Regions from separate parts of the Micromonospora sp. CPM1 genome, predicted to be linked through region 2. Evidence: riboswitches for the same ligand, from Rfam matches in the RefSeq annotation. Region 2 holds a riboswitch; the other holds the start of a gene.
The links. A riboswitch is a leader RNA that binds a small molecule or an ion and turns the genes downstream of it on or off. The one in region 2 is predicted to bind thiamine pyrophosphate.
Positions count from the first base shown of each region.

Region 1 (6,753 bases), on a different contig from region 2:
GACGGCGGCCGGCCGTTCCCCCCGGGCGGCCAGCGAGTCGGCCGTCTCGTAGCCGCGGCCACCGCGGATCTGGATCAGCTCGTCGGCGATCCGCCAGGCCATCTCGCTGGCGTACAGCTTGACCAGTGCCGCCTCGATCCGGATGTCGTTGCGGTCGTCGTCGGCGAGCATGCAGGACAGGTCGAGCATCGACTCCATGCCGTACGTGGTGGCGGCGATGAAGGACAGCTTCTTCGCCACCGCCTCGTGCTCGCCCACCGGGCGGCCCCACTGGACCCGGTCCGCCGCCCATTCCCGGGCCACGTTGAGCGCCCACTTGCCGGCGCCGACGCACATGGCCGGCAGCGAGAGCCGGCCGGTGTTCAACGTGGTCAGCGCGATCTTCAGGCCCTTGCCCTCGCCGCCGATCACGTTCTCCTTCGGCACGAACACGTCGTGGAACCGGGTGAGGCTGTTCTCCAGGCCCCGCAGCCCGACGAAGGAGTTGCGCCGCTCCACGGTGATGCCGTCGCTGTCGCCCTCCACCACGAACGCGGTGATGCCGCCGCGCCGCCCCTCACCGGCCGGCACCCGGGCCATCACCACCAGCAGCGTGGCGAGCGTGCCGTTGGTGGCCCAGAGCTTCACCCCGTTGAGCCGGTAGCCGGTGCCGTCCGCCGTCGGCTCGGCGGTGGTGGCGAGCCGGGCCGGGTCGGAGCCGACGTCCGGCTCGGTGAGCAGGAACGCGGAGACCTCACCGGCGGCGAGCCGGGGCAGGAACCGTTCCTTCTGCTCGGGCGTGCCGAACATCTTCAGCGGCTGCGGCACGCCGATCGACTGGTGCGCGGAGAGCAGCGCGCTGACCGCCGGGTTCACCGAGCCGACGAGCATCAGCGCCCGGCAGTAGTGCAGGTTGCTCAGCCCGAGCCCGCCGTACTTCCGGTCGATCTTCATACCGAACGTGCCGAGCCCGGCCAGGCCGTGGAACACCTCGTCGGGGATGCGCGCGTCCCGCTCGATCGCCTCGCCGTCCACGTCGGACGCCAGGTACGCGCGCAGCGCGCCGAGGAACTCGTCCGCGCGGGCCACCTCGGCCGGGTCGGGGCGGGGCCACGGGTCGATCAGGTCGAGCCGGAACCGGCCGAGGAACAACTCCTTGCCGAAGCTGGGCCGGTCCCAGGCCGACTCGCGGGCCGCCTCGGCGACCTGGCGGGCCTCCTTCTCGGAGACCTGGCCCGCCTCGGTGGGAAGCGGTCCCGCGCCGTCGGGTGACTCGGGCCGGCTGTTCTGTGTCGTGGTCACGGCTGCCTCCTCGCGGTCCGGCTGCGTCGACGCGTGCGACGAAAACGACGCTACCCCCGGGTGTTACCCAGGGGTAGCGCCGCGTGCACGCCCGATTTGGCGAACCGTCAGTCGGTGAGCGACCGAGGGTTGTCGTCCTCGTCGTCGATGTCGTCCTCACCCCAGTTGCGCCGGCTGAACGGCAGGATCGCCCAGAAGATCAGGAACCACAGGCCGGTGAGCGCGCTGAGCAGGAACGCGATCGGCCGGTCCAGCACGAAGTCGGTGACCAGCAGGACCGAGCTGACCATCGCGATCAGCATGAAGAACAGGCCGCCGGTGGCCATCCGGTGGGCGAACCGGACCAGCTCCGGCTTGCGGCCCTGCCGGAACAACGCCCGGTGGAACGCGACCGGAGAGATGATCATCGCGGCGGACGCGGCGGCGGTCAGCAGCGCCAGGATGTAGACGTCGCGCTGGAACTCGGTGGTCCGGCCGAACCCGTTGCTGAACGGCAGCGTCAGCAGGAAGGCGAAGAGGATCTGCACGCCGGTCTGCGCGACCCGCAGCTCCTGCAACAGATCGGCGAAGTTGCGCTGCCAGCGCTGCTTCTCGGATTCCTTGGACACTCGCGGACCTCCCCGGGAGACGGCACGGCCGGCGGGTGAACGCCCACCGGCAGGACCGCCTGTGCCCCGTACGGCTGATCACGAAACCGGTTCAGGATCCCCGGCGGATGCGGCCCGCGTACCGTGCCTCCAGCTCGGCGTTGTGCTCGTCGCCGCCGGTGATGTTCGCGGACAGGTAGACCGGCGGGCGCTGCCCCGCCGCGACCAGCCGGGCCACCACCTCGGCGACGATCTGCTGGGCGAGCAGCGCCGCCGTGATCGAGGAGACCGCGCCGACCGCGCCGCCGCCGGGCAGCGGCAGCGTGGCGTCGCCGTACGGGGCGCCGTTGTCCAGCACCACGTCGGCGAAGTCGGCGAGCTTGCGGCCGGACGGATGCCGCGACGTCATCCGGGCCGAGTGCTGCGCCGACGTGATCGCCACCAGGCCGTGCCCGCGTTCCTTCACGACGGACGCGAACTCGACCATCGCCCCGTTCACGCCCGAGTTCGAGGCCAGCACGAACACGTCCTGCGGCCGGATCGGCGCCAGCTCGTAGAGGCGGTGCGCCACCGCCGGGTCGCGTTCCAGCTTCGGGCCGAGCACGTCGGCCGGGTCGCCGCCGACCAGCACCAGGTCACGCAGCGCGATCCGGTTGGTGGGCACCAGCCCGCCGGCCCGCCCGGCGATCTCCATGGCCAGCGCCTCGGAGTGCCCGGTGCCGAACGCGTGCACCACGCCGTCGGCCTGCAGCGCCGCCGCGATCAGGTCGGCCGCGTCGGCCACGTTCTGTCGCTGCTCGGCCGCGACCCGGCCGATCGTCTCGGTCACCACCGCCAGGTACGCGTCGGCGCTCACCGTCATGCTTCCTCCGTTCCTGCGCACCGGGCGAGGATCGCCTCGGCCAGCGGGCCGGGCGCCTCGTCCGGGATCCAGTGGCTGACCCCGGGCAGCACCACGAACCGGTAGTCACCCGTGACGTGCGCGGCGCACGCCTGCGCGGCCGTCCGGCCGATCGCCACGTCCTTGTCGCTCCAGACGAACGTGGTGGGCACCCCGACCGGGGCGACCGCCTTCATGTCCGTCCCGGTCATCGCGCGGTACCAGTTCAGCGCCGCCGTCAACGCCCCCGGCTCGCGCATCGGCTCGGCGTACCGGGCCACCTCGCCGGCGCCGCCCACCCCGCTCAGCAGCTTGCGCAGCGTGGCGCCGTTCCACGCCAGCAGCACCTTCTCCGCCGTACCGGGCTTGCGGAACAACGCGATGTAGGCGGACTTGACCTTCTGCCGTGGGTCGGTGGCGAGCGCGTGGCCCATGGCGGCCGGGTGCGGCACCGACACCGCGGTCAGCGTCCGGACCCGCTCCGGGTGCGCCGCCGCCAGGCCCCACGCCACGATCGCGCCCCAGTCGTGGCCCACCACGTGCGCGCGGGTCACCCCGAGCGCGTCCAGCACCGCCGCCGCGTCGGCCACCAGCTCCGGAATCCGGTACGCCCCGACGTCCGCCGGACGCGCGCCGGGCGAGTAGCCGCGCTGGTCGAGCGCGTACGTGCGCAGCCCGGCGGCGTGCAGGGCGGGCGTCACCGCGTCCCACTCGCCGGAGTGCTGCGGGAAGCCGTGCAGCAGCAGGACGGGATCACCGCCCTCGGGGCCGCCGGCGCGTACCTCGAACGTCAGTCCCCGCGCATCCACCAGCATGATCGCCACCATACCGACACTCGCCCTGCTGGGCTGGGGGCCGTCGTCGGTGCTAGCGTCTGCGACGAGACAACTTCACATCCGACAGGGGAGCGCACAGCGCTGAGAGTGCGGGCCGGTGCCCGCAGACCCTCGAACCTGATCTGGGTAATGCCAGCGCAGGGAGTTCGGTCGACCTCCAGCCGCGTCGCCGTCCGGTGACCACCGGGCGCGGCGTGCGTCTTCTCCTGGTTCACCTCGACGAACTGGGAGCCAACCATGAACCGTACCGACAGCAACCGCTGGCGTACCGTCGACATCGTCGTCGCCTCGGTCATCGCCGTAGCCTTCGGCGTCGTGTTCCAGCTCTGGAACATCCTCTGGAAGGGCAGCGACGGGCCGTTCGCCTTCTTCGCCCCGCTGCAGTCGGTGATGTACGGCGTCTGGCTCATCCCGGCCGTGCTGAGCGCGCTGATCGTCCGCAAGCCGGGTGCGGCGCTGCTCACCGAGACCGTCGCCTCGACCGTCTCGGTGCTGCTCGGCTCCCCGTACGGCGCGATGGCGATCCTCCAGGGCGCGGTGCAGGGCCTGGGCGTCGAGGCGGTCTTCGCGGCCACCCGGTACCGCCTCTACCGGCCGCTCACGGCGGCGCTCGCCGGCGCGTGCGGCGGCCTCTTCGCCACGCTGTTCGACGCCCTGTACTGGTACCCGGGCACGAGCTGGACGACCTTCCGGCTGCCCTACATCGCCTTCGGTGTGCTCAGTTGCCTGCTGGTGGCCGGCCTGGGCGCGGTGGCCCTCACCCGCGCGCTGGCGAACACCGGCGTCCTGGACCGCTTCCCCGCCGGCCGCGACCGAGCCCTGGTCTGAGGCCTCACCCCCCGCCCGGTGATCAAGGAGTTTGCGTCCGCCGGGCACGGTTCTCCGGACGCGAACTCCTTGATCACGCAGGCTGGGCCGGGAGAGGGGGTGGGTGGGCGGTGAGCGCTGTGGTGCTGCGGGGATTCGGGTGGCGGCACGGAGGGCGCCGGCGCTGGGCTCTGCGTGGAGTGGATCTGCGGGTGGAGAGCGGGGAGCGGGTGCTGCTGCTCGGGCCCTCCGGGGCCGGCAAGAGCACGCTGCTGGCCGCGCTCGCCGGGCTGCTGCCGGAGGACTCCGGCGAGCAGGAGGGCACCGTCGAGATCGACGGGCTGGACCCGCGCAAGGCCCGCGAGCGCGTCGGCATCGTCTTCCAGGATCCGGAGACCCAGCTCGTGATGGCCCGCTCCGGCGACGACGTGGCGTTCGGGCTGGAGAACCGTGGCGTACCCGCCGGCGAGATCTGGCCCCGCGTCGACGAGGCGCTGCACCGGGTCGGCTTCCCGTACGACCGGGACCGCCCGACCGCCGCGCTCAGCGGCGGCGAGCAGCAGCGGCTGGCGCTGGCCGGCACGCTCGCACTGCGGCCGGGGCTGCTCCTGCTCGACGAGCCCACCGCCAACCTCGACCCGGCCGGCGCCGCCCTGATCCGCCGGGCCGTCGCGAACGCGCTCGACCCGGACACCACGATGATCCTGGTCGAGCACCGGGTCACCGAGGCGCTGCCGCTGGTCGACCGCGTCGTGGTGCTGGAACCCGGCGGCGGGGTACGCGCCGACGGGCCACCCGAGACGGTCTTCGCCGCCCACGGCGACGCGCTGGCCGCCGCCGGGGTCTGGGTGCCGGGCCGCACCGTGCCGCACCGGCACGCCACCACGCCGCCCGGCGACGTGCTGCTCACCGCCGACCGGCTCGGCCTCCCACCCCGGCTCGACCCCACCGACCTTCGGGTACGCGCCGGCGAGGCGCTCGCCGTCCTCGGTCCCAACGGGGCCGGCAAGTCCACACTCGCGCTGCTCCTGGGCGGTCTGCTGCGCCCCGGAACGGGCACCGTCACCGCGTCCGCCGAACTGGCCGGGCGGGACGCGCGCACTCCCCCGCACCGCTGGCGGGCACCAGCGCTGGTACGCCGGATCGGGTCGGTTTTCCAGGATCCGGAGCACCAGTTCGTCACCGCCACGGTGCGCGACGAGCTGGCGCTCGGTCCGCGCCGCAGCGGTCAGCCCGAGTCGGCGGTGACCGCCACCGTGGACGGGTTGCTGCACCGGCTGCGCCTGGACAAGCTGGCCGGCGCCAACCCGTACACCCTCTCGGGTGGGGAGGCGCGGCGGCTGAGCGTGGCGACGGCCCTGGCCACCGCGCCCCGCCTGCTGATCTGCGACGAGCCCACGTTCGGCCAGGACCGGCGGACCTGGCTGGAGCTGGTCGACCTGCTCGCCGAGCTGCGCGACGCCGGGCACGGCGTGGTCGCGGTGACCCACGACGAGGACTTCGTGGCCGCGCTGGCCGACCGGACGCTCACCCTGCGCCGGTCACCGCCGGACGGGGAGCACTCCCCCGGCGCGCGGCCCCCGGCCGGTGCCGAGCGCTCGGGCCACGACGGTCCGGCTGCCGGGCGTGCGCCGTGATCGGCCTCGAACCGGTCGCCGCACCCGGCGCTCCGCTGGCCCGGCGCAACCCGGTGGCGAAGCTGGCCGCCGCGCTGGTCTTCACCCTGATCCTGGTGGCGACGCTCGACCCGGTGGCCCCGGCCGTCGCCATCGCCGTCGAGCTCGCGGTGCTGCCGCTGTTCGGTGTCCGCTACCGGGTGCTGGCCCGCCGGGCGTGGCCCCTGCTCGCCGGTGCCGTCGGCATCCTGGTCACGCTGGTGCTCTTCGCGGCCGACCGTTCCGGTCCGGTACTGGTCGAGGCCGGGCCGGTCCTGGTCACCCAGGGCGTGCTGATGACCGCGCTCGGGCTGGTGCTGCGCATGTTCGCGGTGGCGCTGCCCGGCATCGTCGTGTTCGCCACCACCGACCCGACCGACCTGGCCGACGCGCTGATCCAGAACGCGAAGGCGCCCGCCCGGTTCGCCATCGGGGCGCTCGCCGCGTTCCGGATGGTGCCGCTGCTGGAACAGGAGTGGCGGATGATCAGCATGGCCCGCCGGGCCCGCGGCGTGGACGCCGGCCGCAACCCGGTGGCGAAGCTGCGGCTGTTCGCGTCCACCGCGTTCACGCTGCTCGTGGGCGCGATCCGGCGGGGTACGCGGCTGGCCGTGGCGATGGACGCCCGGGGCTTCGACGCGGGTACGCCGCGCTCCGTCGCCCGCCGTCAGCGCTTCACCGGCGCCGACGCCCTGCTCGTCGTAGGC
Region 1 is NZ_JAMHIU010000039.1:11,482-18,234, forward strand. It holds gene M8C11_RS28615 (acyl-CoA dehydrogenase family protein) at 1-1,281, opposite strand, end outside; gene M8C11_RS28620 (DUF6328 family protein) at 1,389-1,889, opposite strand; gene M8C11_RS28625 (sugar isomerase domain-containing protein) at 1,981-2,730, opposite strand; gene M8C11_RS28630 (alpha/beta fold hydrolase) at 2,727-3,563, opposite strand; TPP riboswitch at 3,640-3,746, shown strand; gene M8C11_RS28635 (ECF transporter S component) at 3,822-4,412, shown strand; gene M8C11_RS28640 (ABC transporter ATP-binding protein) at 4,523-6,028, shown strand; gene M8C11_RS28645 (energy-coupling factor transporter transmembrane protein EcfT) at 6,025-6,753, shown strand, end outside.
Region 1: it holds a riboswitch for thiamine pyrophosphate, as region 2 does, so the genes downstream of both, M8C11_RS28635 (ECF transporter S component) here and thiE (thiamine phosphate synthase) in region 2, are expected to answer to the same signal.

Region 2 (6,753 bases):
TGCTGGGCGCGAACGGCACCGGCAAGTCGCACTTCCTGCGCCTGCTGGCCCGGGGCGGCACCGACCCGGAGCCGGGCAACACCCCGGTCGACGGCGCCGCCGCGCTCGCGCCCGTCGCACACGGCGGCATGGTCCGGCTCGGCGCCCGGGTCCGGCCCGGGCACTTCTCGCAGACCCACGACCGGCCCGAGCTGACGGCCAAGACGCTCGTCGAGGTGCTGTGGCGCGGCGACGACCACCGCGCCGGCATGGACCGGCACGCGGCCATGGCGGCGCTGTCCCGGTACGAGCTGGCCGGTCAGGGCGACCAGCGGTTCGGCACGCTCTCCGGCGGGCAGCAGGCCCGTTTCCTGGTGCTGCTGCTGGAGCTGTCCGGGGCGACGCTGCTGCTGCTCGACGAGCCCACCGACAACCTCGACCTGGCCTCGGCCGAGGCGCTGGAGGCCGGGCTGACCGCGTTCGAGGGGACGGTGGTCGCTGTCACCCACGACCGGTGGTTCACCCGTACCTTCGACCGGTTCGTGCTGTTCCGCGGCGACGGCGACGTGGTCGAGACGCCCGAGCCGGTCTGGGACGTGGGGTGATCGACCAGGACGTGGTCGACCGGCTGTGCGCGGTCGACGGGGTGGTCGCGGTGGCGCTCGGCGGCAGCCGCGCCCGCGGCGACCACCGGCCCGACTCCGACTGGGACCTGGGCCTCTACTACCGGGGTACGCCCGACCTGGCCGGGCTGCGCGCGGTGGCCGCCTCGATCGCCGACGGGCCGGTGGACCTCACCGCCCCGGGCGGCTGGGGACCGTGGGTCGACGGGGGCGGCTGGCTGCGTGTCGGCGGGGTCGCAGTGGACTGGATCTACCGCGACCTGGACCGGGTGCACCGGGTCTGGGCGGACTGCCGGGCCGGCCGCTACACGGTCGAGGCGCAGGCCGGGCACCCGCTCGGCTTCTACTCCCACGCGTACGCCGGGGAGGTGGCGCTCGGACGGGTGCTCGGCGACCCGACCGGCGAGCTGACCGCGCTGCGCGCCGAGACCGTCGACTACCCGCCCGCGCTCGGCGCCGCGCTGGTGGCCGGTGGCTGGGAGACCGGGCTGCTGCTCGACGGCGCGGCCAAGGGCGCGGCCGGGGGCGACGCCGGCTACGTGACGGGCTGCCTGTTCCGGGTGGTCGGGGTGCTGGTCCACGCGCTGCACGGCCGGGCCGGACGGTGGCTGGTGAACGAGAAGGGCATGATCGCCTCCGCCGGGCGCCTGCCGGGTGCGCCGCCGGACTTCGCCGAGCGGGCGCAGGCGCTGCTGGGCGCGGTGGGGCGTACCCCCGAGGAGTTGGCGGCCACCATCGGTGACGCCCGGGTGCTGGCCGCCGAGGTGCCCCCGCTCTCCGGGTGACACCCGCGGAGCGGGCATAGGGTGGATCTCGTGAGTGAGATGACCTATCGCCGGCTGGGCGACTCCGGGCTCGTGGTGTCAGTGGTCGGTATCGGCTGCAACAACTTCGGCCGCAAACTCGATCTCGACGGCACCCGCGCGGTGGTGGACGCCGCGCTCGACGCCGGGATCAACTTCTTCGACACCGCCGACATCTACGGCGAGCCGCAGGGCGCCTCCGAGGAACTGCTCGGCCAGGCGCTCAAGGGTCGCCGCGACGACGTGGTGGTGGCCACCAAGTTCGGCATGGACATGAACGGCGCGAACGGGCCCGACCACGGCGCCCGGGGCGCCCGCCGCTACATCGCCCGCGCCGTCGAGGCGTCGCTGCGCCGGCTCGGCACCGACCACATCGACCTGTACCAGATGCACGAGCCCGACCCGGGCACCCCGATCGACGAGACGCTCGCCGCGCTGGACGACCTGGTGACCGCCGGCAAGGTGCGCTACCTGGGCAACTCCAACTTCGCCGGGTGGCAGATCGCCGACGCCGACTGGACCGCGTCGTCGCAGGGGCGTACCCGGTTCATCTCCGCGCAGAACCACTACTCGCTGGTGGAACGCGGGGTGGAGGACGAGGTGATCCCGGCCTGCGAGCGGTTCGGCCTCGGCATGCTGCCGTTCTTCCCGCTCGCCAACGGGCTGCTCACCGGCAAGTACAAGCGGGGCGAGGCACCCCCGGCGGGCAGCCGCCTGGCCGGTGGCGGCCGGTACGCCGAGCGGCTTGCCGCCGCGCGCTGGGACGTCATCGAGGCGATCGAGGCGTACGCGGCCGAGCGCGGGATCAGCATGCTCCAGGTGGCCATCGGCGGACTGGCGGCCCGTCCCGCGGTGACCTCGGTGATCGCCGGGGCGACCACTCCCGAGCAGGTGAAGGCCAACGCCGCCGCCGGCACCTGGCAGCCCACCGACGAGGACCTGGACGCCCTGGACGCCATCCTCTGACGTCCCCGCCAGGTACCGACGCGCCCTCCCGCACGTCGGGCGTGCGCCCGCGCGTCGGGCGTGCCCGCGCATCGAGGCACCCACGGCGTGCCACTCCCCGGCAGCGTTCACGGCGAGTGGAACACCGTGGGTGTCAAGCGGGCCTTGAGGCACCCATGGCGTTCCACTAGCGGCTGATTCTGACGGTGAGTGGAACGTCATGGGTGTCTGCGAGTGGGCCTGACGGCCGTGGTGTTTTCGGGCGAGCGGGCGGCGGGCGGCGGGCACGGGTCAGTGGTGCGCCTCGGCGGTGCGACGTTCTGCCAGGGCCTGGCGTACCAGGGCCACTGTGGCGTCGGGACGGCGGAGCACGTCGTCAGCGGTGAACCGCAGCACGACCCACCCGGCGGCGCGGAGCGCGTTCAGGCGTGCCACGTCCCGCCGGAAGTGAGCCCGTTCGCGGTGGTGGTCGCCGTCGTACTCGACCGCGAGGCGCAGAGCCGGCCAGGCCAGGTCCACCCGGGCCACGAAGCGCCCGCCGGCGCGTACCTCGTGCTGGGCGGTGAGCGGGCCGAGGCCGGCGTCGAGCAGGAGCAGCCGCAGCCGCGTCTCCATCGGGGACTCGCTCAGCGGCTCGGCCAGCGCCAGCACCTCGCGCAGCAGTGGAGCGCCCGGCCAGCCCGGCCGGTCGGCGGCGTAGGCCCGCAGGACGGGCAGCTCCACGACCCGGCGGCGCAGCAGCGCGTCGACGGCGACCAGCGCCTCGGCGAGTGGGCCCTGCCGGCCCAGGTCGAACGCGGTACGCAGCGGGGTGGTGACCGGCAGCCCGCCGGCGAGGGTGCGATCCCGATCGGGCAGCGGCGACCGGGCCACCCGCATCCGTGGGTGCGGTCGCAGTCGCGCGGCCGCCGGCAGCAGCACTGTCACCGGCGCGTCGCGGGTGAGCACGTCCGCGCCGGACAACCACGCGGCGCTGCGTCCCGCCAGCACGGCACCCGGCGGCAGGCGCAACGCCACCGCCTCGCACCACATCCGGTGGTCGTCGGCGCGGTGTCCGTCCCGGTGCACGTACACGTCCGGGAGCAGGCGGATCCACGTCGGCCCGCGCAGCATCGTCCAGGTGAGCAGCCCTTCGGAGACGGCACGGCCGCCCCGGAACGGCACTGTCGCCAGGCGGCGCGGGACACGGGCGGGAACGGACATCCCGGCAGCGTGTCGTGACGGGACGGTCACCCGCTGCCCCGATCCGGCGGACGGCTGGTTCCTGGGAAAAACCTCACCCGGGCTTCCGTCCGGGCGGGAGGCGTCGTACGGTAGGCCGCAAGTGACCCACGGGAGCCCGGTGCGGACCGGGCTGAGAGGGGGGCTGGGAGCCCCCGACCGTCGAACCTGATCCGGGTAATGCCGGCGCAGGGAGGAGCGTTGCCGTGCTGTCCCTGGGACGACTGCATCTCATCACCGACACGCGGCCGGGGCGTGACCCGCTCGCCGTGCTGCGTGCCGCGCTGCCCGTGGCGGGCGCCGAGCTCGTCGTGCAGGTGCGTGTGGAGGACGACGCCACCGACCGGGAGGCGTACGAGCTGGCGTGCCGCGTGACCGAGGCGTGCCGGCCGTACGGGGCACGGTGCCTGGTCAACGACCGGCTGCACGTGGCGCTCGCGGTGGACGCCGCCGGTGGGCACGTCGGCGCGGACGACCTGCCGGTGGCCGCCGCGCGCCGGGTGCTCGGCCCGGACGCCGTGCTCGGCGCGACCGCCCGCGAACCGGTGGGCGCCCGCGCGGCGGTGGACGCGGGCGCGAGCTACCTGGGCGTGGGCCCGTGCCACGCCACCACCACCAAGTCCGGCCTGCCGGACCCGATCGGCCCCGAGGGGATACGCGCGGTCGCCGAGGCGGTGAGCGTCCCGGTGATCGCGATCGGCGGGGTGACCGCCGCGACGGTGCCGGCGCTGCGGGCCGCCGGGGCGTACGGGGTGGCGGTGGTCGGGGCACTCAGCCTGGCCGCCGATCCCGCGCACGCCACCGCCGAGCTGCTGCGGGCGCTGACGCGATGAGCCCGGCCGACGTGGCGGTGGTGGGCGCCGGGCCGGTGGGACTCGCGATCGCGTGGCGGTGCGCGCAGCGCGGACTGCGCGTGGTGGTGCACGACGACCGGCCCGGGTCGGGCGCGTCCTCCGTGGCGGCCGGGATGCTGTCGCCGGTCGCCGAGGCGTACTTCGGTGAGCACGAGCTGACCGGGCTGCTCGTCGAGTCGGCCGCCCGCTGGCCCGGCTTCGCCGCCGAACTGGCCGGGGCGAGCGGCGTCGACGTCGGCCACCGCACCGAGGGCACGCTCGTCGTCGGGCTCACCGCCGACGACCTGGCCGAGGCGGGGCGGCTGTGGTCGTACCAACGGGGGTTGGGACTGCCGATCACGCCGCTGCGCCCCTCGGAGCTGCGCGACCGCGAACCGGCGCTGGCGCCGCGCGTGCGCGGCGGCGCGGTGGCGCCCGGCGACCACCAGGTCGACCCGCGGCGGCTGGTCGCCGCGTTGCGCACGGCCGCCGAGCGCGCCGGCGTGGAGCTGCGCCCGGCGCGCGTCGGCGCGCTGTCCGAGGTGGACGCGCGGGTCACCGTGGTCGCGGCCGGCTGCGGCGCGGCGGCGCTGACCGGCCTGCCGGTCCGGCCGGTGAAGGGCCAGGTGCTGCGGCTGCGCGCGCCCGGCGGCGGTCCGCCGGGCTTCCGGCACGTGATCCGGGGGTACGCGGACAGCGAGTCGGTCTACCTGGTGCCCCGGGACAGCGGCGAGGTCGTGGTCGGGGCGACGGTCGAGGAGCGCGCGGACACCGAGGTCACCGCCGGTGGCGTGCTGACACTGCTGCGCGCCGCCGCCGAGCTGGTGCCGGAACTGGTCGAGTACGAGCTGGTGGAGGCCGTGGCCGGGTTGCGCCCCGGCACGCCGGACAACGCGCCGATCATCGGGCCGCTGCCCGGGCAGCCGGGCGTGCTCGCCGCGACCGGGCACCACCGGCACGGCATCGTGCTCACCCCGGTCACCGCGGACCTGGTCACCGAGCTGATCGTCACCGGCGAGCCGGATCCCGCGCTCGCCCCCTTCACCCCGGACCGCTTCGGGAAGGAGCGCACGTGGAACTGATCGTCAACGGCACCGGCCGGACGCTGCCCGAGGGCGTCACCGTCGCCGAGGTGGTCCGCACCGTCACCGACCGGGAGCGCGGGCTCGCGGTCGCGGTGAACGGCGAGGTGGTGCCGCGCGGCGGCTGGTCGGCGAGCGTGCTGCGCGACGGCGACCGGGTCGAGGTGCTCAGCGCCACCCAGGGCGGGTGAGCGTCATGTCCACGTTGGAGATCGGCGGGGTCACGTTCGGCTCCCGGCTCGTCCTCGGCACCGGCGGCGCGGCCAACCTGCACGTGCTGGAGCAGGCGATCCGCGCCTCCGGCACCGAGCTGGTGACGCTGGCGCTGCGTCGGGTGGACACCACGCCCGGCGGGTCGGGCGGCCTGCTCGACCTGGTGGAGCGGTGCGGCGTACGGCTGCTGCCGAACACGGCCGGCTGCCGGACCGCCGTCGAGGCGGTGAAGACGGCGCACCTGGCCCGGGAGGCGTTCGACACCGAGTGGGTGAAGCTGGAGGTGATCGGCGACGAGCGCACACTCCTGCCCGACGGGGTGGAGCTGCTGCGCGCCGCCGAGGAGCTGGTGGCGGACGGGTTCACGGTGCTGCCGTACACGTCGGACGATCCGGTGCTGGCCCGGCGGCTGGCCGACGTGGGGTGCGCGGCGGTGATGCCGGCCGGGTCGCCGATCGGCTCCGGGCTGGGCATCGGCAACCCGCACCACATCCGGCTGATCCGGCAGGCCGTCGACGTGCCGGTGGTGCTCGACGCGGGCATCGGCACCGCCTCCGACGCCGCGCTCGCGATGGAGCTGGGCTGCGACGCGGTGCTGCTTGCGAGCGCCGTGACCCGGGCCGCCGACCCGGTGGCGATGGCCACCGCGATGCGGTACGCGGTCGAGGCGGGCCGCCTGGCGTACGGCGCGGGCCGCATCGCCCGCCGCTTCCACGCCCTGGCGTCCACCCCGGACGAGGGGCGGCCCGACCTGTGACCGCTTCACGCGCCACCGTTCCCGGCGATCTTGGTACGCGCGCGCCCCTGGACGGGCGGCCGGGTACCAAGATCTACGCCGGGCCGACCGGAATCGTGCTGCTGACCGACCGGCGGGTGGCTCGGGGGGCGCTCGTCGACGTGGTGGCGGGTGCCGTCGGTGGGGGAGTGCGGTGGGTGGTGCTGCGGGAGAAGGACCTGCCCCGCGCCGAACGCCTCGCGCTCGCCGCCGACCTGCGCGCGATCCTCGCCGAGGCCTGCGGCACGCTCGTCGTCGCCGGACCCGATCCGCTCGACG
Region 2 is NZ_JAMHIU010000008.1:131,073-137,825, forward strand. It holds gene M8C11_RS12195 (ABC-F family ATP-binding cassette domain-containing protein) at 1-584, shown strand, start outside; gene M8C11_RS12200 (nucleotidyltransferase family protein) at 581-1,387, shown strand; gene M8C11_RS12205 (aldo/keto reductase) at 1,409-2,371, shown strand; gene M8C11_RS12210 (DUF559 domain-containing protein) at 2,642-3,553, opposite strand; TPP riboswitch at 3,672-3,783, shown strand; gene thiE (thiamine phosphate synthase) at 3,781-4,404, shown strand; gene thiO (glycine oxidase ThiO) at 4,401-5,486, shown strand; gene thiS (sulfur carrier protein ThiS) at 5,477-5,677, shown strand; gene M8C11_RS12230 (thiazole synthase) at 5,683-6,456, shown strand; gene M8C11_RS12235 (thiamine phosphate synthase) at 6,528-6,753, shown strand, end outside.